4 regions of the Enterobacter chuandaensis genome follow, and region 2 is predicted to be linked to each of the others. Evidence: predicted binding sites of a transcription regulator. Region 2 holds the regulator's gene; each other region holds the start of a gene.
What was found. Region 2 encodes PhoB, which activates phosphate uptake and scavenging genes when phosphate is short. Its sites were predicted from a motif close to CTGTCATAAAACTGNCNNAT; they were not measured.
Positions count from the first base shown of each region.

Region 1: a site for PhoB is predicted at 1,264-1,283, ahead of kdgR (DNA-binding transcriptional regulator KdgR). Genes of this name have one in related genera too.
Region 3: a site for PhoB is predicted at 4,816-4,835, ahead of glpT (glycerol-3-phosphate transporter). Genes of this name have one in related genera too.
Region 4: a site for PhoB is predicted at 4,333-4,352, ahead of uvrB (excinuclease ABC subunit UvrB). Genes of this name have one in related genera too.

Region 1 covers NZ_CP097173.1:2,777,157-2,784,901, reverse strand. The annotation lists gene MX657_RS13555 (MFS transporter) at 1-1,196, opposite strand, end outside; gene kdgR (DNA-binding transcriptional regulator KdgR) at 1,375-2,166, shown strand; gene MX657_RS13545 (YobH family protein) at 2,232-2,471, opposite strand; gene mgrB (PhoP/PhoQ regulator MgrB) at 2,631-2,774, shown strand; gene MX657_RS13535 (YebO family protein) at 2,849-3,139, shown strand; partial or broken gene MX657_RS13530 (DUF2627 domain-containing protein) at 3,887-4,031, shown strand; gene cspE (transcription antiterminator/RNA stability regulator CspE) at 4,045-4,254, shown strand; gene ftsI (peptidoglycan glycosyltransferase FtsI) at 4,490-6,190, shown strand; gene rlmA (23S rRNA (guanine(745)-N(1))-methyltransferase) at 6,258-7,073, shown strand; gene mntP (manganese efflux pump MntP) at 7,070-7,636, opposite strand.
Region 2 covers NZ_CP097173.1:1,082,160-1,089,904, forward strand. The annotation lists gene sbcD (exonuclease subunit SbcD) at 1-791, opposite strand, end outside; gene phoB (phosphate response regulator transcription factor PhoB) at 979-1,668, shown strand; gene phoR (phosphate regulon sensor histidine kinase PhoR) at 1,690-2,985, shown strand; gene brnQ (branched-chain amino acid transporter carrier protein BrnQ) at 3,395-4,714, shown strand; gene proY (proline-specific permease ProY) at 4,795-6,168, shown strand; gene malZ (maltodextrin glucosidase) at 6,310-7,745, shown strand, end outside.
Region 3 covers NZ_CP097173.1:3,241,171-3,248,915, reverse strand. The annotation lists gene MX657_RS15705 (nicotinamide mononucleotide deamidase-related protein YfaY) at 1-635, shown strand, start outside; gene glpC (anaerobic glycerol-3-phosphate dehydrogenase subunit GlpC) at 670-1,860, opposite strand; gene glpB (glycerol-3-phosphate dehydrogenase subunit GlpB) at 1,860-3,074, opposite strand; gene glpA (anaerobic glycerol-3-phosphate dehydrogenase subunit A) at 3,064-4,692, opposite strand; gene glpT (glycerol-3-phosphate transporter) at 4,943-6,295, shown strand; gene glpQ (glycerophosphodiester phosphodiesterase) at 6,307-7,359, shown strand; gene yfaE (class I ribonucleotide reductase maintenance protein YfaE) at 7,383-7,637, opposite strand; gene nrdB (class Ia ribonucleoside-diphosphate reductase subunit beta) at 7,637-7,745, opposite strand, start outside.
Region 4 covers NZ_CP097173.1:1,454,314-1,462,058, forward strand. The annotation lists gene bioB (biotin synthase BioB) at 1-581, shown strand, start outside; gene bioF (8-amino-7-oxononanoate synthase) at 578-1,735, shown strand; gene bioC (malonyl-ACP O-methyltransferase BioC) at 1,719-2,474, shown strand; gene bioD (dethiobiotin synthase) at 2,467-3,168, shown strand; gene MX657_RS07040 (ABC transporter ATP-binding protein) at 3,131-3,853, opposite strand; gene uvrB (excinuclease ABC subunit UvrB) at 4,606-6,621, shown strand; gene yvcK (uridine diphosphate-N-acetylglucosamine-binding protein YvcK) at 7,113-7,745, opposite strand, start outside.

The DNA.
Region 1 (7,745 bases), 1.7 Mb from region 2:
CCGCTGGCCCCGCCGCTGCGGTGACGCGGTGCAGAGGTAATAATGGTGTGGTTGTTGGGCGACTGAAACAGACCAAACCCGGCTCCGCACAGGATCATCCGCCAGATGATGTCCAGATCGGTTGGTGATGACGGAAGCAAAGCCAGCGCGAAAAGGCCTGTTGCCATCACTGCCAGCCCCACCGCGCCCAACAAACCGGCATGAACGCGTTCAATTAAATAACCTGCCAGCGGGGCCATCACCATCGTCGCCAGCGGCCAGGGGGTTAACAGCAGCCCTGTCTCCACTTCGGAACGTCCTATCACGCTTTGCAGGAAGAAGGGCAGAGATACCAGGGCCAGCATCTGGGCGCAGAATGAGCAGACAGACGTGCAGATGGAGAGCGAAAAGAGAGGAATACGCAACAGATCGACCGGCAGTAAAGGAACCGGCAGAGCAAGCTGGCGACGAACAAAGAAGAAGCCCGTCACCAGTAGAGCAACAAGCTCCGCGACGGTTAGCATCAGAGACTGACCCTGAGCAAAACCGCTGAGGGCGGTAATTAGCAGGCCAAAGGTGAGCGCATTCATCACTGCGCTTGCCACGTCAAAACGCGGCATCGTGCTTTTCGGGCCGTTAGCGGGGAGAAACCGCAGGGCAAAGAAGATGGCCACGATACCCAGCGGCACGTTTATGGCGAACAGCCACTGCCACGAGGCGACAGAAAGAATCGCCGCTGCAATCGTTGGCCCGGCGGCCGAAGAGACGGCGACAATAAACGAGTTTATCCCCATGCCGCGCCCGAGATGGCGGTGCGGGTAGATTAAGCGGATTAACGCCGTGTTGACGCTCATTAGCGCCGCGCCGCCAAAACCTTGCGCGATGCGCGCCAGCGTCAGCGTATGCAGAGAGTCAGAAAGGGCGCACAGCAGCGATGTGAAGGTAAACACCACCAGGCCACACTGATAGACCCGACGGTAGCCAAACATATCGCCCAGAAAAGAGAAGGAGAGCAGGGAAACCACAATCGCAATCTGATAGGCGTTAACGATCCATATCGAACTGGCGGGTGAAGCATGCAGGTCGCTGGCAATGGTGGGAAGGGCAACGTTTGCAATGGCGCCATCAAGGACGGCCATGGAGATACCAATAATAATGGTGGCAATTGCGCCATACCGCTGGGGTAAAGGTAGGCCATCGGAGAGGGACTTTTCCATCAGGGATAAATAGCTCGAAGTGTAATTATTCTCAGGGTAACTATTTTAGCACCGTTAACGCCGTTTTATGTCGCAGATTTGTAACGAAGTAAACGCGGATTGATTGCAGGTAACATGACGGGAATTTATAATAAAAACCGGTTCTGATTTTTATAAAACACTCTCTATGAGGTGGTAAATGGCAATTGCGGATTTGGATAAACAGCCAGATTCTGTTTCTTCCGTGCTGAAGGTGTTTGGCATCTTACAGGCGCTCGGAGAAGAGCGTGAAATTGGTATCACAGAGTTGTCGCAGCGCGTGATGATGTCGAAAAGCACCGTTTATCGCTTTTTGCAAACCATGAAGTCGCTGGGCTATGTTGCACAGGAAGGCGAATCTGAAAAATACTCTCTGACGCTGAAACTGTTCGAACTGGGTGCCCGGGCACTGCAAAACGTTGATCTGATCCGTAGCGCGGATATCCAGATGCGTGAGATCTCCCGCCTGACCAAAGAGACCATCCACCTGGGTGCACTGGATGAGGACAGCATTGTTTACATCCATAAAATTGACTCCATGTATAACCTGCGTATGTATTCGCGCATCGGTCGTCGCAACCCGCTTTACAGCACGGCTATTGGTAAGGTTCTGCTGGCGTGGCGCGATCGTGAAGAGGTGAAACAGATCCTCGATGGCGTGGAGTATAAACGCAGCACTGAACGCACTATTACCGACACCGATGAGTTGTTAACGGTGCTCGACAAGGTGCGTGAACAAGGGTATGGCGAAGATAACGAGGAGCAGGAAGAAGGACTGCGCTGCATCGGCGTTCCTGTCTTTGACCGCTTTGGCGTGGTGATCGCGGGTTTGAGCATCTCTTTCCCAACCCTGCGTTTCTCGGAAGAGCGCCTGCACGAATATGTGGCTATCCTGCATACTGCCGCGCGTAAGATTTCTGAGCAGATGGGTTATCACGACTATCCGTTTTAATCCCGGGAAGCATAATAAACGCCGCATTCATTGCGGCGTTTTTTGTCAGACGTTACCCCTGTAGATTAACCATTATCAATCACCACGGAGGTCTTACGCAGTACCGGACAGTTGGTCAACCCAATGATCCCGCTATCCGAATGGAGATACTGCGCCGTGCTGACGCCTTGTGCGGTTAAATACTTACACTGAATGCCTAACCCTGCGGCGTTTTCGGTGCTTCCCACAAGCACGCCGTAGCCCGTTAACAGCAGCCCAATCCAGAGAATCACCAGTACAATAATTGTTCGAATAATTACGCGCATCATCACCTCTTTATCATTGTTATCATAACGCTAGCGTAAACGGTTTACGTAATGAAACAAGTGCAGGATTCTGAAAAGGGCGCGATGGCGGTACAGTTAGTCCTTGTTTAAGATAACCGTGATAACCTGATTGCATCAGGTATGTAGACGGAGTGTGGAGTGAAAAAAATACGCTGGGTGATTCTGATTATCGTGCTGATAGCGTGTGTGGTGTTATGGACGCAGACTATCAACGTGATGTGCGATCAGGATGTACAGTTTTTTAGCGGCGTTTGCGCAATCAATAAGTTTATTCCGTGGTAACACGCATTTTTTCTTCAGATGATTTCCTTCCTTCGCGCCAGTGGTAAAATAGACGTTTTTATTGAGGTGGTGAAATGGGTGAGTTACTGAATTCAGGGTTGCTAAATGTGGCATCCCTGATGATCTCTTTAGTTGTTCTGCTTGTGGGTCTGGTCATTTGGTTTTTCGTAAACCGCGCCAGTTCACGTACGAACGAGCAGATCGAACTGCTGGAAGCGCTGCTTGAGCAGCAAAAGCGGCAGAATGCGCTGCTGCGTCGTCTGTGCGAAGCGAACGAGCCGGAAGAGAAAGAAGCGCCAAAAGAAACTGTCGCGGAAGATAACAACGATCAAGACGATTTTATCCGCCTGGTGGCTGAGCGCTAATCGTATTGTCACTGGAGGGGAGGTGGCTGTGATGTGGAAACCTTCCCGGCACGACCCCTCCCTGAACCATCACCCTCAAAGGTTTTTCGTCATCTCCTGATGATGCCCATCAGCTGCCTTCTCAATCGCATCTGGAAAGACGCCCTATGCCGCGCTGAATACTGTAGCAGCAGTTAATAATAGTTTCAGTATACTGAAAACAGGCGAATATTTACCCGTATAAACGAAGCGAGTAATTGTTGCATATATTTTGTATGTAAACGTGCAAGGGCTTGTTTTATTTTTATCGAAACGTTTTGCTTGCCTTATTTTGATGCAGAGTCATAAAAATTTCATTATTTTAGTGCATAACGCTGTTTATTCAGCGCTGCATTTTAATACAGTCGGGCGATGCTAATAACGCCGAATTCGTTCTGAAACAATACAGTTCCGTTACAATGATTTAAGCATAAGTTTTCACAATTTGTTCTAACTCAATCAATGCTTAAGATTTCTTTTCCCGTCTGCTGGACGCATTGTAATGATTGAGCTATGTTAAAAAAGTCTTAGATTACAGCGCTTGCGCAAGCAGCGTTGAGTCTGTGTAAGGGAGTAAAGCCGTCTGTATGTTGAGCGCATAATTGTGCAAATCCTTACAGACAATGTTCGAATTTGTGCGGCGGATCGAGACATGTTTAAAAATGGCTTGCCATATTAAACATAGTGTGTGATAACACGTTTTGGGTCAAACGAGGTACAGTTCTGTTTATGTGTGGCATTTTCAGTAAAGAAGTCCTGAGTAAACACGTTGTCGTTGAATACCGCTTCTCTGCCGAACCTTATATTAGTGCCTCATGCAGTAATGTCTCAGTTTTATCTCAGTTAATGCCTGCGGGCTAAGAAAACACTCTAAGGAATTTTGCAAAATGGCAAAGATTAAAGGTCAAGTTAAGTGGTTCAACGAGTCTAAAGGTTTTGGTTTCATTACTCCTGCTGATGGCAGCAAAGACGTGTTCGTACACTTCTCTGCAATCCAGGGTAACGGCTTCAAAACTCTGGCTGAAGGCCAGAACGTTGAGTTCGAAATTCAGGACGGCCAGAAAGGCCCAGCTGCAGTTAACGTAACTGCTATCTGATCGAACCGCTGCTGACTGAAGCGCATAGCACTTCACTCTCAGACATAAAGCCTCGCACAATGCGGGGCTTTTTTATTCCGCATCTTTCAAAATATTACTGTCTCCCGTCTTGTTAGTAACTTGTTGCAAAGCTGCGAGGTTAGTAGCACAGTTTCGCCTCCCTCAGCGCATCTTTTCCCGTTAAATCAGGGCGTTGTTTAACAGTCCTGGGGTTCAGGTGAAGAAGAAATTGATAATGACCGCTGGCAATTTTACGCCGGCGCGTTTTGCGCTGCTCTGTTTCGCTATTTTCTGCAGTCTGGCCTTTTTGCTTGGCCGTGTTGCCTGGCTACAAATCATCAAACCTGACAATCTGGTGAAGCAGGAGGATATGCGCTCCCTCCGCCAACTGGCGATTGATGCGCCGCGCGGAATGATTATGGATCGTGAAGGCCGACCGCTGGCGGTCAGCGTACCCGTCAGAGCCGTATGGGCCGATCCAAAAACGGTGCTGGCAAAAGGGGGCGTTGGGTTTGATGAACGCTGGCAGGCGCTGGCGAGCGCGCTGCATCTCTCGTTGAGCACCCTTTCATCACGGATTAACGCTAACCCCCAGGGCCGCTTCATCTACCTGGCGCGTCAGGTCGATCCTGCGCAGGCAAAGTGGATTGATAAGCTCAATTTACCCGGCATTAATTTGCGCGATGAATCCCGCCGTTTTTACCCGGCAGGCCACGTGGCGGCGAACCTGATTGGCTTCACCAATATTGACGGGCAGGGTATCGAAGGGGTGGAGAAAAGCTTCAATACTCAGCTGACGGGCAAAGCGGGTGTCCGACAGGTCAGGGAGGATCGCTACGGGCGCGTGGTTGAAAACCTGACGGAAGTGGCGCCTACGCCCGCGCATAACATCCAGTTGAGTATTGACGAGCGTCTGCAAACCATTACCGAGGATGCGCTCGATAACGCCGTGGCCTGGAACAAGGCCGAGTCAGGGGCTTCGGTGCTGATTAATATCCCCACCGGGGAAATTCTCGCCATGGCGAGCTACCCGGATTTCAACCCCAATAACCGGGAAGGCGCGACGATAAACGATTTCCGCAACCGGGCGATCAGCGATACGTTCGAGCCCGGTTCGACCGTCAAACCGCTGGTGCTGATGACGGCTCTGCAGCAGGGGCTGGTACAGCCGGACAGCGTCATTGATACCCACCCGTATACCCTTGACGGGCATCGTATCCGCGACGTGGGTTATTACCCTGAACTGACCATGACTGGGATCCTGCAAAAATCGAGCGACACCGGTGTCTCCCGGCTCTCGCTGGCGATGCCTGTCCAGCATCTGATTGATACCTATCGAAACTTCGGGTTTGGCACAAATACGGGGCTGGGCTTGACGGGCGAGAGCGCAGGGTTGTTGCCACAGCGTAAATACTGGAGCCAGCTTGACCGCGCAACCTTTGCCTTTGGTTACGGCCTGATGGTCACGCCGCTCCAGCTGGCCCACGTTTACGCGACGATTGGCGGCTTCGGGCTTGAGCGCCCCCTCTCGATCACCCGCATCGATCCGCCCGTTATCGGGCACCGCGTTATGCCGGAGGAGATCGCGCATGAAGTGGAGCACATGATGGAGAGCGTCGCGCTACCCGGTGGAGGCGGCGTTAAGGCCGCCGTGCGCGACTATCGCGTGGCGGTGAAGACCGGGACGGCGAAGAAAATTGATGATAGCGGCAAATATGTCGATAAATACGTCGCCTACACCGCGGGCGTTGCACCCGCCAGCGATCCGCGTTTCGCCCTGGTGGTGGTGATCAACGATCCTCAAAACGGGGCCTACTACGGTGGTGCGGTTTCAGCGCCGGTCTTCAGCGAAATCATGGGTAACGTGCTGCGCCTGGAGAATATCAAACCCGACGGCCTTCCGGCCGGTTCTGACCACCTTATCGTCATGCGGTGATCGAGTCGTTTTATAGCGGGGCGAATAGCGGTACACTTCGCCCTTTGGTTTATGTCCCGGAGTTGCCATGTCCTTCAGCTGTCCCCTTTGCCACGCGCCCCTGACGCGCTCAGATAAAAGTTATGCCTGTCCGCAGGGACATCAGTTTGATATGGCGAAAGAAGGCTACGTGAATCTTCTGCCGGTGCAGCACAAGCGCTCCCGCGATCCGGGCGACAGCGCAGAGATGATGCAGGCGCGCCGTGCGTTTCTCGATGCCGGGCACTATCTGCCGCTGCGGGAGACGGTCGCGCAGATGCTTGATGAGCGGGTATCTGACCCGGCGTCCGCGATGCTTGATATTGGCTGCGGGGAAGGGTACTACACCGCGCGGTTTGCGGAGGTGATGCGCCAGAAGGGGGCCGGAACTTTTGGCCTCGATGTGTCAAAAGTGGCGATTCGCGCGGCAGCTAAACGTTATGCTGACGTGACGTTCTGCGTGGCATCCAGCCACCGGCTGCCGTTTGAGGATGCCAGTATGGACGCCGTTATCCGCATCTACGCGCCGTGTAAAGCAGAAGAGCTGGCGCGCGTGGTGAAGCCCGAAGGCTGGGTGATAACCGTCACGCCGGGACCGCGTCACCTGATGGAGCTGAAAGGGCTTATTTACGACGATGTGCGTCTGCATGCTCCACATTCTGAACAGCTGGCAGGTTTTACCCTGAAGCAGGCGCGGTCGGTGGCGTATGAAATGAATCTGAACGGGGAAGAAGCGGTAGCCCTGCTGCAGATGACGCCGTTCGCGTGGCGGGCAAAGCCGGAAGTATGGGAAACGTTAGCGGGGCGGACGACGTTTAGCTGCCAGACCGATTTCAGTATCCACGTCTGGCAGCGCGACGCTTAAGGCGCGAAGTGTGCCCAGAGGATCTGGGCACCAATGCCTATCAGCACAATACCGCCTAAGATCTCGGCGCGTTTACCCAGCAGCGGGCCGATAAACCGCCCGACCATCATGCCCAGCGTTGACATAATCAGTGTTGCGCAGCCAATGGCCAGCGCGGTGGCGATAATGTTCACCTGCAGAAACGCCAGACCCACCCCGACGGCCATCGCGTCCAGGCTGGTGGCAATGGCCGTGGTGACCAGCAGCCAGAAACCGTGGCGATGCAGCGGCTCTTCATCTTCATCGCTGTTACCACGAAAACCTTCAATGACCATTCGGCCACCGAGAAACACCAACAGGACGAACGCAATCCAGTGGTTCCACTCGAGTACGAACTGGCTGGCAAGCATGCCTAAACCCCAGCCGATGAGCGGCGTCAGCGTTTCGATGGCACCAAAGATCAGACCGGTGCGCAGGGCTTCTGAGAACTTAGGTTTGTGGAGTGTGGCGCCTTTGCCAATAGAGGCGGCAAATGCATCCATGGACATGCCAAAAGCGAGGAGGATCGTAGCGGAGATGTTCATAAGAGCGTCCAGACCGGGGATATCCATATGACACATCACTGCCCCCAGTAAACAGCAGTTGATGTATCTATGGTCTCGCCTGATCCTTTTTGCACGGTAAGCGTGCTGA
Region 2 (7,745 bases):
TTGCCCTCGCTGAAGCTCACCAGATGCACGGACTTGGTCTTGCCGGTTTCATCGAAACTGAGCGAAACAGGGGAACCACAGTAGCGGATGTGCTCGCAGCCGCCGATGACCTGTGCCCGGTGAATGTGCCCGAGCGCAATGTAGTCGGCAGGCGGGAAGTTTTGCGCAGGAAAGGCGTCCAGCGTACCGATATAGATCTCTCGGACCGCGTCACTTTTACTGGCCCCGACGGTGGTGAGGTGCCCGGTCGCGATCACCGGAATGGCCTGTTCACCGCGCAGGGTGCAGGCTTCCGCATGCTGCCGGTGATAATAGTCGGTGATGGCCTGTAATAAATGCTGCTGCTTTTCCGCACCCGACAGCCCCGCCTGGCTTTGCACGATGTCGCGCGGACGTAAAAAGGGGATTGGGCACAGTACCGCGCCCGGCGACCCGTCGCGTTTATTCAGGATCTGCGGGGCGTGCCCGGCGCTGGCCACCACGGTGGTATTGAGAAACGCCAGAATGTCGCGGGACTCATTCAGCGTGGCCACGGAGTCATGGTTCCCGGCGACAATCACCAGATGACACCCGGTCTGCTGCAGGTTCACCACAAAACGGTTGTATAATTCACGCGCATAGCTCGGCGGCGAACCGGTATCGAAGATGTCACCCGCCACAATAATGGCATCCACCTCGTGCGCCTGGGCCGTTTCCAGCAGCCAGTTCAGGAACGCTTCATGTTCAGCCGCACGGCTTTTGCTGTAAAAGTTTTGACCCAGGTGCCAGTCCGAGGTGTGAAGTATGCGCATAGGAGATCCGTGGCGAAAAAAGATGCGGACGATTATAAACTCTCAGGGAAAGGAAAATAACCGCTGTAATAAAACAACAGTTTGCCATTTATAGTGGTACTGTTTTTCATAAATCTGTCATAAATCTGACGCATAATGACGCCGCATTACAAACTTGTAACTTAAATAAGATAAGACAGGGCAAAGTATGGCGAGACGTATTCTGGTCGTAGAAGATGAAGCTCCAATTCGTGAAATGGTGTGCTTCGTGCTCGAACAAAATGGCTTTCAGCCGGTTGAAGCGGAAGATTATGACAGCGCGGTGAACCAGCTGAATGAACCCTGGCCCGATCTGATTCTGCTTGACTGGATGTTGCCCGGCGGCTCCGGACTGCAGTTTATCAAACACATTAAGCGTGAGGCGATGACCCGCGACATCCCGGTCGTCATGCTCACGGCGCGTGGTGAAGAAGAGGATCGCGTTCGCGGTCTGGAGACCGGCGCGGACGATTACATTACCAAGCCTTTCTCCCCGAAAGAGCTGGTGGCGCGCATTAAAGCCGTGATGCGCCGCATTTCGCCGATGGCGGTGGAAGAGGTGATTGAGATGCAGGGCCTCAGCCTTGATCCAACGTCACACCGCGTGATGACTGGCGAAAATCCCCTCGATATGGGGCCTACCGAATTTAAACTCCTGCACTTCTTTATGACTCACCCGGAACGCGTTTACAGCCGCGAGCAGTTGCTGAATAACGTCTGGGGAACTAACGTGTATGTCGAAGACCGGACGGTTGACGTCCACATCCGCCGCCTGCGAAAAGCGCTGGAACTGAGCGGCCACGATCGCATGGTGCAGACGGTCCGCGGCACGGGTTATCGTTTTTCTACCCGTTTCTGAACAATGACAGGAGTGTGACGCGTGCTGGAACGTCTGTCATGGAAAAGGCTCGTCTTTGAACTAATCTTATGCTGTATTCCGGCCTTCCTTCTGGGGGCCATTTTTGGGTATCTGCCGTGGTTTCTGCTGGCGTCGGTGACCGGTTTGCTGATCTGGCATTTCTGGAACCTGCTGCGCCTTTCATGGTGGCTATGGGTTGACCGCAGTATGACGCCACCGCCGGGAAGCGGTAGCTGGGAGCCGCTGCTGTACGGTCTGCACCAGATGCAGATGCGTAATAAAAAGCGCCGCCGCGAGCTGGGAAGCCTGATTAAACGCTTTCGCAGCGGCGCAGAGTCGCTGCCGGATGCGGTGATCCTGACGACAGAAGAAGGCACTATTTTCTGGTGTAACGGGCTTGCGCAACAGCTGCTGGGCCTGCGCTGGCCAGACGATAATGGTCAGAACATCCTCAACCTTCTGCGCTATCCCGAGTTCACGCTGTATCTGAAAAAGCGTGATTTCACCCGTCCGCACAATCTGAAGCTGAATAATGGCCGCCATCTGGAAATCCGCGTGATGCCTTACAGCGATCGCCAGTGGCTGATGGTGGCGCGCGACGTGACCCAGATGCACCAGCTGGAAGGGGCGCGTCGTAACTTCTTCGCCAACGTCAGCCACGAGCTTCGTACCCCGCTGACGGTGCTGCAGGGCTATCTGGAGATGATGCAGGAGCAAACCCTGGAAGGCGCGCCGCGCGAAAAAGCGCTGCACACCATGCGCGAGCAAACGCACCGGATGGAAGGGCTGGTGAAGCAGCTGCTGACGCTGTCGAAGATTGAAGCGGCGCCTTCGCTCGCGCTGACTGACACCATCGATGTGCCGATGATGCTGCGGGTGGTGGAGCGGGAAGCCCAAACCTTAAGCCATAAAAAACACCACCTTACTTTTGACGTCGACAACACGCTAAAGGTGCTGGGCAGCGAAGATGAGCTGCGTAGCGCCATCTCCAACCTGGTGTACAACGCGGTGAATCATACCCCGGAAGGGACGAAGATCGTGGTGCGCTGGCAGCACACCCCGGCAGGGGCCGAGTTTAGCGTGGAGGACAACGGGCCGGGGATCGCGCCTGAGCATATTCCGCGTCTGACCGAGCGGTTCTATCGCGTGGATAAAGCGCGCTCGCGGCAGACCGGCGGAAGCGGCCTGGGGCTGGCGATTGTGAAACATGCGGTCAATCACCATGAGAGCCGTCTTGATATTCAGAGTACGCCGGGCAAAGGAACCCGCTTCAGCTTTGTGATGCCGGAACGATTAATTGCCAAAAAAATCGCCTGACGGCAGGCGTGTCATTTTACCTTTCCACGGGCCAGCGTTTGCTGGCCCGTTTGCTTTGCAGTCAAGCGAAACGCGTGTGAATTTTATACGGCTGTCTTTTTTTTGTTCGCATGATTAGCCATGGGTTTTTCTCATAATTAGCGCATTGTGCTGGATTGATTTTTCATGCTGGCATATTGTTCTGGTTTTGCGATCCCACCTTGCCTTTAAACGTTATAAGCGTTTAAATTGCCCCCCAGATACTGTCAGACCGACTGTATTTGCGTGGTAAATCGAAAAACTATTCTTCTCCACGCCAGGACGGGAGCATTTCCCGCTGAAATTGAGCAAATTTTCGGCTGTATCGTCCCGTCAGGGAAATCGAAAATCTCAATGTTTTCAACACCACATCCACAGGCAGTAAGGTTTTATGACCCATCACTTAAAATCGCGTGACATCATCGCGCTGGGCTTTATGACATTTGCGCTGTTCGTTGGCGCAGGCAACATCATTTTCCCTCCAATGGTTGGCTTACAGGCGGGTGAACACGTCTGGACCGCCGCGTTTGGTTTCCTGATTACTGCCGTGGGCCTGCCGGTGCTGACCGTCGTCGCGCTGGCGAAAGTCGGCGGCGGTGTTGATAGCCTCAGCACCCCGATTGGCAAAGTGGCGGGCGTCCTGCTGGCGACCGTCTGCTATCTGGCCGTTGGCCCGCTGTTTGCCACCCCGCGTACGGCAACCGTGTCCTTCGAAGTGGGTATTGCTCCCCTGACCGGTGACGGTGCGATGCCGCTGTTTATCTACAGCCTGATCTACTTCGCGATTGTGATTCTGGTTTCCCTCTATCCGGGTAAGCTGCTGGACACGGTCGGCAACTTCCTGGCACCGCTGAAAATTGTCGCGCTGATCGTGCTGGCGGTAGCGGCCATCATCTGGCCAGCCGGCCCGATTAGCGACGCGATGGACGCCTATAAAAACGCCGCGTTTTCTAACGGCTTTGTGAACGGCTATCTGACGATGGATACCCTGGGCGCGATGGTGTTTGGTATCGTTATCGTTAACGCCGCGCGTTCCCGCGGCGTGACCGAAGCGCGTCTGCTGACCCGCTACACCATCTGGGCTGGCCTGATGGCCGGTGTGGGCCTGACGCTGCTGTATCTGGCGCTGTTCCGCCTGGGTTCCGATAGCGCGATGCTGGTTGATCAGAACGCGAACGGCGCGGCTATCCTGCACGCTTACGTTCAGCACACCTTCGGTGGCGCAGGCAGCATGCTGCTGGCGGCGCTGATCTTCCTGGCTTGCCTGGTGACGGCGGTTGGCCTGACCTGCGCCTGCGCAGAGTTCTTTGCGCAGTATCTGCCGCTCTCTTACCGCACCCTGGTGTTTATCCTCGGTATCTTCTCCATGGCGGTGTCTAACCTCGGTCTGAGCCACCTGATTCAGGTCTCTATTCCGGTACTGACAGCGATTTATCCGCCATGCATCGTGCTGGTGGTGCTGAGCTTCACCCGCCCGTGGTGGCATAACTCCTCACGAATTATTGCGCCAGCCATGTTTATCAGCCTGATTTTTGGTATCCTTGACGGGATCAAAGCATCAGCGTTCGCAGACATTCTGCCAGCCTGGACACAGCGTCTGCCGCTGTCCGAGCAGGGCCTGGCCTGGCTGATGCCTACCGTTGTTGCGCTGGTTCTGGCCGTTATCTGGGACCGTGCTGCAGGGCGTCAGGTCGCATCGAACGCCCATTAATCAACGGCAACAAACTGTTTAACCACGGGGCTTAAGGCCCCGTGGTTTTTTGTTTTTTCGTGTTGAATGGCAAGATTTTAATGGAAAGCACTAACAAACTTAAACGTGGACTCAGCACTCGCCACATCCGCTTTATGGCGCTGGGCTCTGCTATCGGCACCGGTCTTTTTTATGGCTCGGCAGATGCCATCAAAATGGCCGGTCCAAGCGTTCTGCTGGCCTACATCATCGGCGGCGTGGCGGCGTATATCATCATGCGCGCCCTCGGTGAAATGTCGGTTCACAACCCGTCCGCCAGCTCCTTCTCCCGCTACGCGCAGGAAAATTTAGGCCCGCTGGCTGGGTTTATCACCGGCTGGACCTACTGCTTTGAAATCCTGATTGTGGCCATCGCCGACGTGACCGCGTTTGGCATCTACATGGGCGTCTGGTTCCCGGCGGTGCCGCACTGGATTTGGGTCCTGAGCGTGGTGCTGATCATTTGCGCCGTCAACCTGATGAGCGTGAAGGTGTTCGGCGAGCTGGAGTTCTGGTTCTCCTTCTTTAAAGTCGCGACCATTATCATCATGATCCTCGCCGGTTTCGGCATCATCATCTGGGGAATCGGCAACGGCGGACAGCCGACCGGCATCCATAACCTCTGGAGCAACGGCGGCTTCTTCAGCAACGGCTGGCTCGGGATGGTCATGTCGCTGCAGATGGTGATGTTCGCCTACGGCGGCATCGAGATTATCGGCATCACCGCCGGGGAAGCTAAAGACCCGGAGAAATCCATTCCGCGCGCCATCAACTCGGTGCCGATGCGTATTCTGGTGTTCTATGTGGGCACGCTGTTTGTGATCATGTCCATCTACCCGTGGAACCAGGTGGGCACTAACGGTAGCCCGTTTGTCCTGACCTTCCAGCATATGGGCATTGCCTTTGCGGCCAGTATTCTGAACTTTGTGGTGCTGACCGCGTCGCTCTCGGCCATTAACAGCGATGTGTTCGGCGTGGGCCGCATGCTGCACGGTATGGCGGAGCAGGGCAGTGCGCCGAAGGTGTTCGCCAAAACCTCACGCCGCGGCACGCCGTGGGTGACGGTGGTGGTGATGACGGTGGCGCTGCTGTTCTCGGTTTACCTGAACTACATCATGCCGGAGAACGTCTTCCTGGTGATTGCCTCCCTGGCGACCTTCGCGACCGTGTGGGTGTGGATCATGATCCTGCTGTCGCAGATTGCCTTCCGCCGCCGTCTGTCGCCGGATGAGGCGAAAGCGCTGAAGTTTAAAGTGCCGGGCGGGGTGGCGACGACTGTGGTCGGGCTGATCTTCCTGGTGTTTATCATTGGCCTGATTGGTTACCACCCGGATACCCGTATTTCCCTGTACGTGGGCTGCGCGTGGATCGTTCTGCTGCTGATCGGCTGGGTGTTTAAGTGTCGCCGTGACCGCCAGATGGCGGAAGCGCAGTAATATTTTTATTCCCTCTCCCTCGCGGGAGAGGGGATTTTTGCCTCATCCCCCGTCCTCCTCCCCCAATAAATCTCGTCATGGTGAGCTAACCTTAATCACCCTGTGGCAAGGTGACGTCAATTTCATCAAAGGGGATTCGTGATGTTAAACGCCTGGCACCTTCCGGTTGCCCCATTTGTTAAGCAAAACAAAGACAACCTGGTGATTACGCTCTGGCTGGCGGGGGAAAATCAGCCGGAGCGTGTGACCCTTCGCGCCGAAGTGGATAACGAAGAAACGTCGCTGAAAATGCACAAACAGCGCAGCCAGCCGCAGCCGGGGATCACGGCGTGGCGGGCGAATATCGACCTGCGCAGCGGGCAACCGCGCCGTCGCTACAGCTTCAAACTTTTGTGGAACAACCGCCAGCTGTGGTTTACCCCGCAGGGGTTTAGCCGTTTCCCTCCGGCCCGGCTGGAGCAGTTCGCGGTTGATTACCCGGATAACGGTCCGCAATGGGTTAACGATCAGATTTTTTACCAGATTTTCCCGGACCGCTTTGCACGCAGCGAAAAACGCACCGCCGACCAGGACAAGGTCTATTACCATCATGCCGCCGGTCACGACATCATCCTGAAAAAATGGGATGAACCGGTGACGGCGCAGGCGGGGGGCTCGACGTTCTACGGCGGCGATCTCGACGGCATCAGCGAAAAGCTGCCGTACCTGAAAAAGCTCGGCGTGACGGCGCTGTACCTCAACCCGGTGTTTAAAGCCCCGAGCGTACACAAATACGATACCCAGGATTATCGTCACGTTGATGAGCAGTTTGGCGGCGACGCGGCGCTGCTGCGCCTGCGTGAGAACACCAAAAACGAAGGCATGCGCCTGATCCTGGACGGCGTGTTTAACCACAGCGGCGATTCGCACGCGTGGTTTGACCGTCATAACCAGTCGATGGGCGGGGCGTGTCATAACCCGGATTCGCCGCAGCGCGACTGGTACAGCTTTAACGAGGAGGGGCGCGCGCTGGACTGGCTGGGCTACCCGAGCCTGCCGAAGCTGGATTTCCAGTCCCCGTCTCTGGTGAATGAGATTTACGGCGGTGAAGACAGCATCGTCCGTCACTGGCTGAAGGCTCCGTGGAACATGGACGGCTGGCGTCTGGACGTGGTGCATATGCTCGGTGAAGCGGGCGGCGCGCGGAATAACCTTCAGCACGTCGCCGGGATCGCGCGTTCGGCGAAAGTGGCCCAGCCGGAGGCGTTTGTCTTTGGCGAGCACTTTGGCGACGCGCGCCAGTGGCTGCAGAACGATGCGGAAGATGCGGCGATGAACTATCGCGGCTTTACCTTCCCGCTGTGGGGATTCCTCGCAAACACCGATATCTCCTACGATCCGAACCATATCGACGCCGAAACCTGCATGGCGTGGATGGACAACTATCGTGCTGGCCTGTCGCACCAGCAGCAGCTGCGGATGTTTAACCAGCTCGATAGCCACGACACCGCACGCTTTAAATCCCTGCTCGGCAAGGATGTCGCGCGCCTGCCGCTGGCGGTCACCTGGCTCTTCACCTGGCCGGGCGTGCCGTGTAT
Region 3 (7,745 bases), 2.2 Mb from region 2:
GCTCGGAAAGCGATCTCGCTCAGAGCCTTGACCACCTTGCGCTGCCGCCGGGTGTGTCCATGGGCTATCGCTCCTCCATGCCGATCATTGAGCTCAAATTAACAGGACCGGCTACGCAAAAAGAGGCGATGCTGGCTCTGTGGCCTGAGGTGCAGCGCGTGGCGGGCGAAAGCCTGATCTTTGAAGGAACGGAAGGGTTACCCGCGCAGATTGCAAAGCATCTGCAGACTCGCCAGCTCAGCGTGACCTTAAGCGAGCAGTTTACCGGCGGCCTGCTGGCGCTGCAGCTGTCGCGCGTCAACGCGCCGCTGCTTGCCAGTGAGGTGGTGCCGTTCCAGCAGGAGACGCTGGCGCAGACCGCGCGCTGGGCTTCCGAGAGAAGGGTGAAACACTTTGCCGGCCTGGCGCTGTTTGTCGGCGGGCTGGATGAGGAACATCTTAATTTTGCGCTGGCAACGCCGGAGGGCACGCATGCGCTGCGGGTGAAAATGAGCATCACGCGACACAGCCTGGCGGTACGTCAGGAGGTGTGTGCAATGATGGCGCTGAACATGCTGCGCCGCTGGCTGAACGGTAAAGAGGTTGCCAGCGAGCACGGGTGGATTAACGTCGTGGACTCGCTGTTCATTGAATGATGCGTTTGCCGGGGGGCTCTCGCCCCGGCAATGCTTACCCCAGCGCTTTCGCCAGCAGGCTGATCGGATGTTCGCAGCGCTTGCTGGTGGACATCTCAATCTGCCATTTACAGGTTTCGCAGTCCGTCACCACGATATCCGCGCCGCTCTCTTCAATCTGGCGGAACAGCGGGGCGCCAATCGCCTGCGAGGTTTCGTAGTTTTCACGCTTAAAGCCGTAGGTGCCTGCGATGCCGCAGCAGCGCGAATCCAGCACCGTCAGCTCCAGCCCCGGAATTAACCGCAGCAGCTCCAGCGTATAGAGCGACCAGCCCATTTTCTCCATATGACACGGGGTGTGATACACCACTTTCAGCGGCAATGTCCCCAGCGGCAGCGTCTGACCGCTGTCGAGCTTGCGCCACAGGAAGCGTGTTGCCAGCTCGATGTGCTCGCGCAGGCCGGTGTTATCCACGTCCAGCAGGTGCGGATACTCATCGCGCAGGGTGAAGGTACAGGTGGACGACGTCGCCAGCACCGGCATGCCTTTATCGACAATCGCTTCGCGCAGGGAGGTGACGTTGCTTTTAGCCTGCTTGCGCGCTTTATCGGTAAACCCGTTGGCAATCAGCGGCACGCCGCAGCACTTCTCCTTGCTGAGCAGCTGTACGCCCGTTCCCATGGCGTTCAGCACCTTCAGCAGGTCTTTTCCCAGCTGCGGATGGTTGTAATTCACATAGCAGCCGTGGAAAAAGGCGACCTGATCGTCATACTGCGCCTGCTCCGCCGCGACGGATTTATACCAGCGACGGAAGGTGCCGTGGGAATATTTCGGCAGGCTGCGGTGATGGTCTATCTTCAGCGTCGCATCCAGCAGCTGACGCACCGGTTTGAGTGAGGTCGCGGCATTCACCAGCGGGGCAAACGGCGTTGAGACGCTGCCCATCAAATCGGTATGGCTCAGGATAGCATCGCGCAGCGTCGGCTTTTGCGTGCTGTAGCGCGCCCGGGCGCGCTGGATGATATCGCCGATTTTCACATCCGACGGGCAGGCGACTTCGCAGCGTTTGCAGTTAATGCAGTATTTCAGCGCCTCGTCATACAGCTTGCCGTCCTTCAGACGCAGGCGCTCGCCGTCCGGCCCGGCCTGCTTTGGCCCAGGGTAGCGCGGGTTCACGCCGCTGACCGGGCAGACGGTGGTACAGACGGTGCATTTAATGCAGCTTTCAAAACGGGTGTCGTTCATTATTCAGCCTCCGTGCGCTGGCTAATCTGCTCTGCCACATACAGCGCCGTGACGGCGCAAACTCCACCACCGCACCCCTGAGCGATCGGATCGTAACCGCCCAGCAGCGAGCCAATGGCAAAAAGATTACCGACGGGTTTAACGGAAAGTTGCGGATGCAGCTGGCTATCGGCAATTACGCCAAACTGTTGCCAGGGTTGCGGCGAGAAGAAATCACTCTGGTACCAGTCCGCGCGGGAGGCACTCTGCCGAACATCCAGCCCCATAATGGCTTCCCGAATGCCTTCCCGGCTGCTCAGCAGCCCGTTGCTGAAGAAGCTCCCGCTTGCCAGAACCGTATAGCGGGCGCGAAGCGGAATATCATCGTGGTTGCGCGTCCAGATTTCGCTCACCGCGCCGTCGGTCAGGGTGATTTTTTTCACCTCGTCACCCACCATCCACACGCCGCCCTGCGCCACAAACCGACGCTGGAGCTGGGTGTGCAGGCGAATGCCGGGTACGGAAGGGGGCAGCGTGGGCAGCAGGCCGAGCGAGCAGGGCAGGCGATCCGAGAGCCAGCGCCAGAGCCGGTTGTCGTTTAAACCAAAGCAGGCGGGCATCAGCAGGGCGTCACAGTTGTCGCTGAGCGGCCTGAGCGCGTCATACAGCAGCGGCCATTTGTCCTCATTATCCAGAAAACGGGCGATATTCACCGCGCGAAACTCGCTCGGGTTATCGCGCAGGACATCAAGCTCAGGCAGCTCTATTTCCGCCGTGTCGGCGTTAACCCCCTGGCGACAGAGCGATGCTGCCGCGAGATGGGGCTGAAAATCCAGAAAGCCGCTGATGCCCACCACCCGCACGCGCGCGGCAGTTAAGGGGGCAACGGGCACTTCCTCCGGGCTAAGCCACGAGGAACGCAGGGTGCCGAGCGGCGTAATGCGCTGATGATTTTGCCTGGTGCTCCCCTTCATACGCGCGCCGCTGTCCGCCAGCAGCGCTTCGGTTTCCAGCGCAAAGCGGTCAACGTTGTGCGCGCCAATCAGGTGATAGGGGTGCTCCGGCGGCAGCGTATCGCGGTACGCTTCGTCCACCAGATCCAGCGAGCCTGACGAAAAATGCAGGGCGCTCTGGCCGCGGGTGATAATGGCGCATCGCAGTCCCTGCTTCGTGAGTTTGATGCCGCAGAGCAGGCCTGCCAGCCCGCCGCCGACGATGACGGTATCAAATTTCATCGTGTTGCTCCTTCTCCAGACCGCAAAGCCCCTGATAGACCCAGCGGGTAAATTCGCTTTCGCGCAGGGCATCCCCCCAGGCGACAGGCTGAATGCCTTTCCAGCGCTCGTTTAAAAACGCGCTGAGCTGATCGAGCGACTGGGTGGCGGTGGTGGTGTGAAAACGCTGCAGCAGCCCGGCGGCACGACAGGCGCACAGCTCGCCCTGGCAGGTTCCCATTCCGACGCGGGTGCGGCGGCGGAGATCCAGCAGGCTGTTAACCGTCAGGTTCTCTACCGCGTACTGCACTTCGCCCGCGGTAACGGCTTCGCACTCGCACACCAGGCTGCGGCTCAATCTTCCTTCACCGAGCCACTGCGGCGTTCTGTCGCCGTGGCGGTAAATCGCGGACCCGCGCAGCGGCGCGGGAAGGGAGATGATTTTCTGCAGCGTTTTTTCGGTAGACTGGCGCGATCCCGGCAACGGCTGTTCTGCGGTAACGCACGGTTCGGTATTTCCGAGCTTGCGGCAGACGGCATCGGTCGCCCACTCGGCCATCAGGCGGTAGGTCATCAGCTTACCGCCGGTGATGGTAATAAACCCGTCCATGCCGTCGCGCTCGGCGTGATCGAGCAGCACGATGCCGCGGCTGACGTTACGTCCGCTCGGATCGTTATCGCTGGCGACAAGGGGACGCACGCCCGCGTAGGCGCGCAGGATACGCGTCTGCGCCATCACCGGCGCCAGTTTTTCCCCTTCGCGCAGCAGAATGTCGACCTCTTCGGCGGTCACGCGGTTGTAGTCAATCTCGCCGTAGTCCACGTGGGTTGAGGTCGTGCCGATTAACGAAATGGTGTCGCCCGGCACGAGGATATCGGCGTCAGACGGCTTGCGGCAGCGGTTGATGACGTGGTTATTAATGCGGTGGTCGAGGATCAGCAGCGAGCCTTTTGCCGGGAACATGCGCACCGACAGGTCGGCGTATTCCGCAATACGCTGCCCCCAGATCCCCGCCGCGTTGACCACCACGGCGGCATACAGTTCGCTGTGTTCGTTGTATTGCGTATCAACGATCCGCACGCCGCAGATGCGATGACCTTCGCGAATAAGTCCGGTCACTTCATGCCCGGTCAGAATGCGCGCGCCATGTTCGCGAGCGTCGAGCATATTGGCGGCGGTCAGGCGGAAGGGGTCAACGGTGCCGTCGGGGACTTTCACCGCGCCAATAAGCGCCGGGTTCACCGACGGCTCCAGCCGCCGCGCCAGTGCCGGATCCATGGCCTCAGCCTGAATGCCCGCTGCGGTACAGGCGGTAATAAAGGTCTTCTGAAAGGCGAGGTCATCTTCAGGAAGGGTAATAAAGAGGCCGTCGGTCGGCTCTGTGCAGTGACGGGCGATACGCTTGAGGATCTGGTTTTCAGCAATACATTCGCGCGCGGATTCACCGTCTGTAACCGCATACCGCGCGCCGCTATGCAGCAGGCCGTGGTTTCGTCCGGTTGCGCCCGTGGCGATATCGTGGCGCTCCAGCAGCGTGACGCTTAAGCCGCGAAGGGCGCAGTCGCGTGCGATGCCGGCGCCGGTTGCGCCACCGCCAATGATAATCACATCGCTATAGCGTGGATCGTGGATTGCCATTGCCTTTCCTCTATGTTCGTTTTTTAGCATTTAGCCACATAGATCGTGTGGTTTGTTTGATTTCGAACATAAACGCGCGAAATTCGAAACTGAAACGTGATTTCATGCGCTTTTTTGCGCATTCTGTCATATTTCTGTAACAATCTGTGCGTTGATTCACAGTAACAAAGCGCATGTTTTTTTAACATCCCCGCCTCTGTAACCGGGCGCGAGATGCCTGGTCATTTTTTGAAAGGCCACGGAGGCTGTTATGCTCAGTATCTTCAAACCTGCGCCGCATCGGGCGCGACTGCCAGAGGCAGAGATCGATCCTCTCTACCGCCGTCTGCGTTGGCAAATCTTCCTCGGGATCTTCTTCGGGTACGCGGCGTACTACCTTGTACGTAAAAACTTTGCGCTTGCCATGCCGTATCTGGTGGAGCAGGGCTTCTCCCGCGGCGATCTGGGGTTCGCGCTGTCGGGGATCTCTATCGCCTACGGTTTTTCGAAATTCATCATGGGCTCTGTGTCGGACCGTTCGAATCCGCGCGTGTTCCTGCCCGCCGGTCTGATTCTGGCCGCGGCGGTGATGCTGTTCATGGGCTTTGTGCCGTGGGCGACGTCCAGTATTGCGATTATGTTCGTGCTGTTGTTCCTCTGCGGCTGGTTCCAGGGGATGGGGTGGCCGCCGTGCGGACGTACCATGGTGCACTGGTGGTCGCAGAAAGAGCGCGGCGGCATTGTATCGGTGTGGAACTGCGCGCATAACGTCGGGGGCGGGCTTCCGCCTCTGCTGTTCCTGTTGGGGATGGCCTGGTTCAACGACTGGCACGCGGCACTCTACATGCCTGCCTTTGGCGCTATTCTGGTGGCGATTATTGCTTTTGCGCTGATGCGCGATACGCCGCAGTCCTGCGGCCTGCCGCCAATTGAAGAGTACAAAAACGACTATCCGGATGATTACAGCGAGAAGCACGAAGAAGAGCTGACCGCGAAACAGATCTTCATGAAGTACGTGCTGCCGAACAAGCTGCTGTGGTACATCGCGGTGGCGAACGTGTTCGTTTACCTGCTGCGCTATGGCATCCTCGACTGGTCCCCGACCTATCTGAAAGAGGTGAAGCACTTCGCGCTGGATAAATCCTCCTGGGCCTATTTCCTGTATGAATACGCCGGGATCCCGGGCACGCTGATCTGCGGCTGGATGTCGGACAAAGTGTTCAAGGGCAACCGCGGCGCGACGGGCGTGTTCTTTATGACCCTGGTGACTATCGCCACTGTCGTTTACTGGCTCAACCCGCCGGGCAACCCGTCCGTAGATATGGCTTGTATGATCGTTATCGGCTTCCTGATTTACGGTCCGGTGATGCTGATCGGTCTGCACGCGCTGGAGCTGGCGCCGAAAAAAGCGGCGGGCACGGCGGCAGGCTTTACCGGTCTGTTCGGCTACCTGGGCGGTTCGGTCGCGGCGAGCGCCATCGTGGGCTACACCGTTGACTTCTTCGGCTGGGACGGCGGCTTTATGGTGATGATTGGCGGCAGCGTGCTGGCGGTTCTGCTGCTGGTGGTTGTGATGATCGGCGAGAAACGTCACCACGCGGAAGTGCTGGCGCGTCGTCAATAAGGAGCATTGCGATGAAGTTAACTCAATTAGCAACCGGTATGCTGCTGGCAGGCCTGATGACAGGCTCCGCGCTGGCGGCGGATAAAATCGTTATCGCCCATCGCGGTGCCAGCGGCTATCTGCCGGAGCATACGCTGCCGGCGAAAGCGATGGCCTATGCGCAGGGCGCGGATTATCTGGAGCAGGATCTGGTGATGACCAAGGACGACCAGCTGGTCGTCCTGCATGACCACTATCTTGACCGCGTGACGGACGTGGCGGAGCGCTTCCCGGACCGCGCGCGCAAAGATGGCCGTTACTACGCCATCGACTTTACCCTGGATGAAATCCGCTCCCTGAAGTTTACCGAAGGCTTCGAGATTGAAAACGGCAAGAAGGTGCAGGTCTATCCGGGCCGCTTCCCGATGGGCAAATCTGACTTCCGGATCCATACCTTCCAGGAGGAGATTGAGTTTGTTCAGGGGCTGAACCACTCGACCGGGAAAAATATCGGCATCTACCCGGAGATCAAAGCGCCGTGGTTCCACCATCAGGAAGGGAAGGACATTGCCGCGAAGACGCTGGAGGTGCTGAAACAGTACGGCTACACCAGCAAGAAGGACAAAGTTTACCTGCAGTGTTTTGATGCCGCCGAGCTGAAGCGTATTAAAACCGAGCTGGAGCCGAAGATGGGGATGGATCTCAATCTGGTACAGCTGATTGCCTATACCGACTGGAACGAAACCCAGGAGAAGCAGCCGGACGGGAAGTGGGTGAACTACAACTACGACTGGATGTTTAAGCCAGGCGCGATGAAGCAGATTGCGCAGTACGCCGACGGCATCGGGCCGGATTACCACATGCTGGTGGCGGAAGGCTCAACGCCTGGCCACGTGAAGCTGACGGCGATGGTGAAAGAGGCGCACGCCAGCAAGATGCAGGTGCATCCTTATACGGTGCGTGCAGACCAGCTGCCGCCGTATGCCACGGACGTGAATCAGCTTTACGAGGTGTTGTATAAGCAGGCGGACGTGGACGGGCTGTTTACGGATTTCCCGGATAAAGCGGTGACGTTCTTAAAATAGAAAAAGGGCCGTAAGGCCCTTTTTTACATCTCGATCTCAATATCGCCTTTTGCCCGGCAGCAGCAGGGCAAAATTTCCCCTTCACTGATAAAGGCCAGCGGTTCGGTCAGCCAGTCCACCTGGCCTGCGACCAGACGGCAGCGGCAGGAGCCGCAATAGCCTTCACGACACTGGTACTCTACCTCCACCTGATGCGCCTCAAGCGCCACCAGCAGGGAAGGGTGCTCTTCCTGGCACAGCACTTCCGTGCCAGAAAGGCTCAGCGTTACGCGGCTCATCAGAGCTGGAAGTCGCTCAGGTCGTCGGTGTTGACTTCAGAATCAATCTGACCGACCAGGTATGAGCTTACTTCCACTTCCTGCGGCGCGACCTGCACGTTATCGGAT
Region 4 (7,745 bases), 370 kb from region 2:
TTGACACCTCGCCGGAGTTTTACGGCAACATCATCACCACGCGCACCTATCAGGAGCGCCTGGACACGCTGGACAAAGTGCGTGACGCGGGGATCAAGGTCTGCTCCGGCGGTATCGTGGGCTTAGGTGAAACGGTGAAAGACCGCGCGGGCCTGCTGCTGCAGCTGGCGAACCTGCCGACTCCGCCGGAGAGCGTGCCGATCAACATGCTGGTGAAGGTCAAAGGTACGCCGCTGGCGGATAACGACGACGTGGACGCGTTTGACTTTATCCGCACCATCGCGGTGGCGCGTATCATGATGCCGACCTCTTTCGTACGCCTCTCCGCCGGTCGCGAGCAGATGAACGAGCAGACCCAGGCGATGTGCTTTATGGCCGGGGCCAACTCCATCTTCTACGGCTGCAAGCTGCTGACCACGCCGAACCCGGAAGAGGACAAAGACGTTCAGCTGTTCCGCAAGCTGGGGCTGAACCCGCACCAGACCGAGGTGCTGACGGGCGATAACGAGCAACAGCAGCAGCTGGAGCAGCAGATTTTCAACGCCGACACCGACCAGTTCTATAACGCGGCAGCCGTATGACCTGGCAGGCACGGATTAATGCCGCGCTGGAAGAACGCCGGGCGGCAGAGGCGTTTCGCGTACGCAGGGTGGTGGAAAACGGCGCAGGCCGTTTTCTGACCCGCGAGGGGCGGCAGTTTTGTAATTTCTCCAGCAACGATTATCTCGGCCTGAGCCAGCATCCGGCCATCGTCCGCGCCTGGCAACAGGGCGCGGAGCGGTTTGGCGTGGGCAGCGGCGGCTCGGGGCACGTCAGCGGCTACACCACGGCGCATCATACGCTGGAGGAAGCGCTGGCCGACTGGCTGGGCTACCCGCGTGCGCTGCTGTTTATCTCCGGCTTTGCCGCCAACCAGGCGGTTATCGCGGCCCTGATGGGAAAAGAGGACCGCATTGTCGCTGACCGCTTAAGCCACGCCTCGCTGCTGGAGGCGGCAAACTTAAGTCCGGCGCAGCTGCGCCGCTTTGCCCATAACGATGCGGAGCAGCTCGCTACGCTGCTGGGCAAACCCTGCGAGGGGCAGCAGCTGGCGGTCACCGAAGGCGTGTTCAGCATGGACGGCGACAGCGCGCCGCTTGCCGCGCTGCACGAGGCCGCAAAGCGGCAAAACGCCTGGCTGCTGGTGGACGATGCCCACGGCACTGGCGTAATGGGCGACGAAGGTCGCGGCAGCGCGCATCAGCAAAACGTGAAGCCGGAGCTGCTGATTGTCACCTTCGGCAAAGGGTTTGGCGTCAGCGGCGCCGCCGTGCTGTGCAGCGAGTCCGTCGCCGACTATCTGCTGCAGTTTGCCCGACACTTGATCTACAGCACCAGCATGCCCCCGGCGCAGGCCGTGGCGCTGTCTGCGTCGCTGGCGGTGATCCGCAGCGCAGAAGGGGATGAACGTCGCCAGCGGCTGGCAGAGCACATCTCCCGCTTCCGCCAGGGGTTAGCGGCGCTGCCCTTCCACAGTCCCGATTCGCAGAGCGCCATCCAGCCGGTGATTGTCGGCGAAAACGGCCGCGCGCTGGCGCTGGCACAGGCGCTGCGCGAGCGCGGCATGTGGGTGACGGCCATTCGCCCGCCAACCGTCCCGCCGGGCACCGCGCGGCTGCGCTTAACCCTGACGGCGGCGCATGAGGCGCAGGATATCCAGACGCTGCTGGAGGTGCTTCATGATGCCGGTGAATAAGCAGGCCGTTGCGGCGGCGTTTGGCCGGGCCGCGCGGAGCTATTCGCAGCACGATGAACTGCAGCGCCAGAGCGCGCAGGGGCTTCTGGCCGCGCTTGGCGAGAACCGCTTCCCGCGGGTGCTGGACGCCGGATGCGGCCCCGGCAGCAACAGCCGCTACTGGCGTGATGCGTGGAGCGAGGTGACGGCCATCGACCTGTCGCCTGCCATGCTGAACGAAGCGCGCCAGCAGCAGGTAGCGCATCACTACCTGGTGGCGGATATCGAGGCGATCCCGCTGGCGGACGCGCAGTTCGATCTGGTCTGGAGCCATCTGGCGGTGCAGTGGTGCAGCAGCCTGCCGCAGGCGTTACGCGAGCTTTATCGCGTCGCACGACCGGGCGGAAAGGTGGCCTTTACCACCTTGCTGGAAAGTTCGCTGCCAGAGCTGAATCAGGCGTGGAAAGCGGTGGATGAGCAGCCGCACGCTAACCGTTTCTTATCGCATGAGCAGGTGACGCAGGCGCTGGCAGGCTGGCGCTGTCGCAGCACGGTGCAGACCATCACCCTCAACTTCGACGATGCGTTCAGCGCCATGCGCTCGCTGAAGGGCATCGGCGCCACGCACCTGCACGCCGGGCGGGAGAAAAAACCGCTGACCCGGGGGCAACTGCAACGCCTGGATCTGGCGTGGCCGCAGGTGCGGGGCAGCTTCCCGCTCACTTATCAACTTTTTCATGGGATTATCGAACGTGACTGAACGTTATTTTGTTACCGGCACGGATACGGAAGTGGGCAAAACGGTTGCCAGCGCTGCGCTGTTGCAGGCGGCACGACTGCTCGGAAAAAATACCGCCGGATATAAGCCTGTCGCCTCCGGCAGCGAGATGACGGCGGAAGGGTTACGCAACACCGACGCGCTGGCGCTCCAGCGTAACAGCACGCGTGAACTCGCCTATTCAGCGGTGAATCCATACACCTTTGCCGAGCCGACCTCGCCGCACATTATCAGCGCTGACGAAGGCCGTCCGATTGATTTCGCCGTGCTTTCTGCCGGGTTACGGACGCTGGAAAGCCAGGCCGACTGGGTGCTGGTGGAAGGTGCGGGCGGCTGGTTTACGCCGCTTTCGGATGCGCAGACGTTTGCTGACTGGGTGCAGGCCGAGCAGCTTCCGGTGATTCTGGTCGTCGGCGTGAAGCTGGGCTGCATCAATCACGCCATGCTGACGGCGCAGGCCGTTCAGCAGGCAGGGCTGACGCTGGCAGGCTGGATAGCCAACGACGTGGTTGCGCCGGGCAAGCGGCATCAGGAGTATCTGGCGACCCTGAAGCGCGTGCTACCGGCACCGTTCCTCGGGGAAATCCCCTGGATTGCCGGTGATGCTGAGCAGGCTGAAACCGGGCGCTATCTCAACCTCAGCGCCTTGCTTCCCGTGACATCCAGTGGGCAATAAGCTCATCGTTCAGCTCGCTAACGTGGCCCTGCGCCACGTTACGACCGCGATAAAGCATGCAGAAACGGTCCGCGACCCGGCGGATAAACGACAGCTGCTGCTCCGCTAACAGCACCGTCATGCCTAATTCCCGGCTTAAGCGCACCAGCAGCTGCGCCAGCTTCTGGGCAAAGCTGTGTCCCGCGCCGTGCATGGGCTCATCCAGAATCAGCATCCTCGGGCGGTTGACCAGTGCATTCGCCAGCGCCAGCTGATACTGGTCGTCTGGCGAAAGGGCGTTTCCTCGCGTCTGACGTCGCGCGTACAGTTCCGGGAACAGATCGTACACGTCGCTTTTCGCTGCCGGGTCGGGTTTCCCTACCGCCCGCATGGCAATATGCAGATTCTCCTCAATCGTCAGCTGAGAAAAAATACGCCTGTCCTGCGGGACATACCCAATCCCTGGCCCTGAGCGCTGCTCTGGCATCTGGCTGAGCAAATCGCGCGGCGGTGCGCCCGCTTCATGCCAGATAATCGTGCCGCTTTCGACGGGGACGTTTCCGGTAATGCAGTTCATCAGGGTGGTCTTGCCCATCCCCGGCAGGCCAACGACGCCTGTACACATGCCCTGCGGAAAATCCAAATCCACGTTCCATAGCGTATGTTGGCTTCCGTAAAACTGATTCACTGCACGCAGACTCAACATCTTTTTCTCCTTAAAAATGCGTAGGGGTAAGACCTGTTTCGATACTGCAAAACGCCTGCCAGAAACCGTAAGTTGATTAAAAAAACGACTTTTTTAGGAATAAACCGCAGGAGAGCAGGGTAAAAACGCGTGGGCTGCACATCGGCGGTGCCGGGAATGTTGAGTCGTGGTGCAGGCCGAAAAATGGCGGAAATGTGAGCAGGATCGCATCGGTTGGTTATGAATGACGCAACTGTTTATCGTCAAAAAATAGCTATAAAAATTTTTTGTTGCCGCTTCGTGGGAAAATCCGGGAATTTGCTGAGCGGCAGTCCATACGGGCTGGAAGCAGTTATCCACTATTCCTGTGGATAACCATGTGCATGAGAGTTAGAAAACACGCGATAAGCGAGAGAAGACGGGGCTTTCGCCCAAATTGGCGCGAAACGCGGCTTTAGAAAATATCTTTTATAATTTAATTGCTTAGATAAAAGCAATTACCGTCATGAAAGTGTCACTCGTTGCCACAAAACTACCATTACCTGGCTTGACAAATGTTAAAAAAGAAAAAGTTCTGGGGATAACCCAACCTGGCTGGTTTTTTATCTCGTCAGAGCCCAAATTTTGTACGCTAACGCGCTAATCACACCGCCGCTATGCTAAATATCCTGACACGCTACTGGTTTTTCATCCAGTGTTTTTTACTGGCATTCCTGGCAACAAGGAGTAAAATTACTCACCTGCCGCTTAATAACGTCATCAGGTCGTCGCCCATGAGTAAACCGTTCAAACTGAATTCTGCTTTCCGTCCATCTGGCGATCAGCCTGAGGCGATCCGTCGCCTTAAAGAGGGGCTGGAAGACGGGCTGGCGCACCAGACGCTGCTGGGGGTAACCGGCTCGGGTAAAACGTTCACCATCGCTAACGTGATTGCGGACCTTCAGCGCCCCACAATGGTGCTTGCGCCCAATAAAACGCTCGCAGCCCAGCTTTACGGTGAGATGAAAGAGTTCTTCCCGGAAAACGCCGTAGAGTATTTCGTCTCCTACTACGATTACTACCAGCCGGAAGCCTATGTGCCGAGCTCTGACACCTTCATTGAGAAAGATGCCTCGGTGAACGAACACATCGAACAGATGCGACTATCTGCGACCAAGGCGCTGCTTGAGCGTCGCGATGTGGTTGTGGTTGCGTCTGTTTCCGCGATTTACGGTCTGGGTGACCCGGATCTCTACCTGAAGATGATGCTGCACCTGACGCAGGGGATGATCATCGACCAGCGCGCCATTTTGCGCCGTCTGGCCGAGCTGCAGTACACCCGTAACGACCAGGCGTTCCAGCGCGGTACCTTCCGCGTACGCGGTGAGGTGATCGACATCTTCCCGGCGGAATCGGACGATATGGCGCTGCGCGTCGAGCTGTTTGACGAAGAGGTTGAACGCCTGTCGCTCTTCGACCCGCTGACCGGACACGTTGAGTCGGTGATCCAGCGTTTTACCATCTACCCGAAAACGCACTACGTGACGCCACGCGAGCGTATCGTACAGGCGATGGAAGAGATTAAAGAGGAGCTTGCAGAGCGCCGTAAGGTGCTTCTGGCCAACAATAAGCTGCTGGAAGAGCAGCGCCTGAGCCAGCGCACCCAGTTCGATCTGGAGATGATGAACGAGCTGGGCTACTGCTCGGGTATCGAAAACTACTCGCGATTCCTCTCCGGGCGCGGGCCGGGCGAGCCGCCGCCGACGCTGTTTGATTACCTTCCGGCAGACGGTTTGCTGGTGATCGACGAATCCCACGTTACGATCCCGCAGATCGGTGGGATGTACCGCGGTGACCGGGCACGTAAAGAGACGCTGGTGGAGTATGGCTTCCGCCTGCCGTCAGCGCTGGATAACCGTCCGATGAAGTTTGAAGAGTTTGAGGCGCTGGCACCGCAAACTATCTACGTCTCGGCCACGCCGGGCAACTACGAGCTGGAGAAATCTGGCGATGAGGTCGTTGACCAGGTGGTTCGTCCGACCGGGCTGCTGGACCCGATTATTGAGGTGCGCCCGGTGGCGACCCAGGTAGACGATCTGCTCTCGGAAATTCGCGCCCGTTCCGCCATCAACGAGCGCGTGCTGGTGACGACGCTCACCAAGCGCATGGCGGAAGACCTGACTGAGTATCTGGAAGAACACGGTGAGAAGGTGCGCTATCTGCACTCGGATATCGACACCGTGGAGCGCATGGAGATTATCCGCGATCTGCGTCTGGGCGAATTTGACGTGCTGGTGGGGATTAACCTGCTGCGAGAAGGTCTGGATATGCCGGAAGTCTCGCTGGTGGCGATTCTGGACGCCGATAAAGAGGGCTTCCTGCGTTCTGAACGTTCGCTAATCCAGACCATTGGTCGCGCCGCGCGTAACGTCAACGGTAAAGCGATTCTGTACGGTGATAAAATCACCCCGTCGATGGCGAAAGCGATTGGCGAAACGGAGCGCCGCCGCGAGAAACAGCAGCGCTACAACGAAGAGCACGGCATTACGCCGCAGGGGCTGAACAAGAAGGTGGTGGATATCCTGGCGCTGGGTCAGAACATTGCGAAGACCAAAGCGAAAGGTCGCGGCAAGGCGCGTTCAGTGGTGGAAGAAGATACTGTCGTACTCACGCCGAAAGCGCTGCAGCAGAAAATCCACGAGCTGGAAGGACAGATGATGCAGCACGCCCAGAACCTGGAGTTCGAAGAGGCGGCGCAGATCCGCGACCAGCTGCATCAGCTGCGGGATCTGTTTATTGCGGCATCGTGAATAAGCGTTGTTTTCTCCCTCTCCCCGTGGGCTGAGGAATCCCCAGTAATTTTTAGACAGAAGCAATAAGGTTGTTTCAGAACGAGTTAAGGCTTTCAGCGATGCCCAGGTCCGGCTGTAAATCGCCGAAGCGTTTCCGTAAGGCCGGGGCGAGGCGCAGGGATGCGCCGAGAGGGCGTGGCCTGCAGGGATGCAGGCTCATGCCCGACCCGATAGCCTGAAGGAATAAGCTGAGGGTACCGCGAAGCGGCGATTTACCGCCGGGAGCCCGGGTCGCCAGGGCGGTGGCGATTGAGCCGCCCTGGCACGTTCACCGGTCATGTCCTCACAGAGTAGCAAGGAACGTGAAGTGAACGGAATGACCACCAGAGCCGTATGTTCCCCCTCACCCCGCCCTCTCCCTCAAGCGAGAGGGGGTCGTCCGTGCTGGCATTATTTTGTGGGGAACCCTCAGCCCAGTGGGTGAGGGCATCAGGCCGCACCAAACGAACCTAACCCAGTGCCTGAATCGCCTTCTCCAGCGCTTCACGCAGCAGGTGGCGGTCGTGGCGATACTTGATGTCTGAAGCCTCCAGTGGCTCCTGCACCACCAGACGATCGCCAATCCCGGACACATCCACTTTTGGCCCCACCACCACGCCGTCGATGATTTTCTTGCCGACGTAATGCTCCATCAAACTGAGTTTGTCCGCCAGCGACAGGCTCGCCGCCGCCGGGCTCAGCTCACGGCCCAGGTTACCGATGTAAACCATTGGGGCAGGGGTGCGACGCAGCGCCTGCGCCAGCTCTTTCACCAGCAGGATTGGTATCAGGCTGGTGTAAAAACTGCCTGGACCGATCAGGATAAGATCCGCTTCCCCGATGGCTTCCACCGCTTCTCGCGTGGCCGGCACGCTCGGGTAGGTCATCAGCTCTTTTGGTGGCAGCAGAAGCTGGTCGATGTTCACTTCGCCGTATACTTCGTGATCGTCGGCATCAATCGCCATCAAATCCACCGGCTGTTCAGACATCGGGATCAGAAACGCATCCACTTTCAGCAGGTTTCGAATTAAATTGATGGCTTCAAGCGGCCGCACGCTAAGGTGATCCAGCGCTTTAAGCATTAAATTTCCCAGGTTATGCCC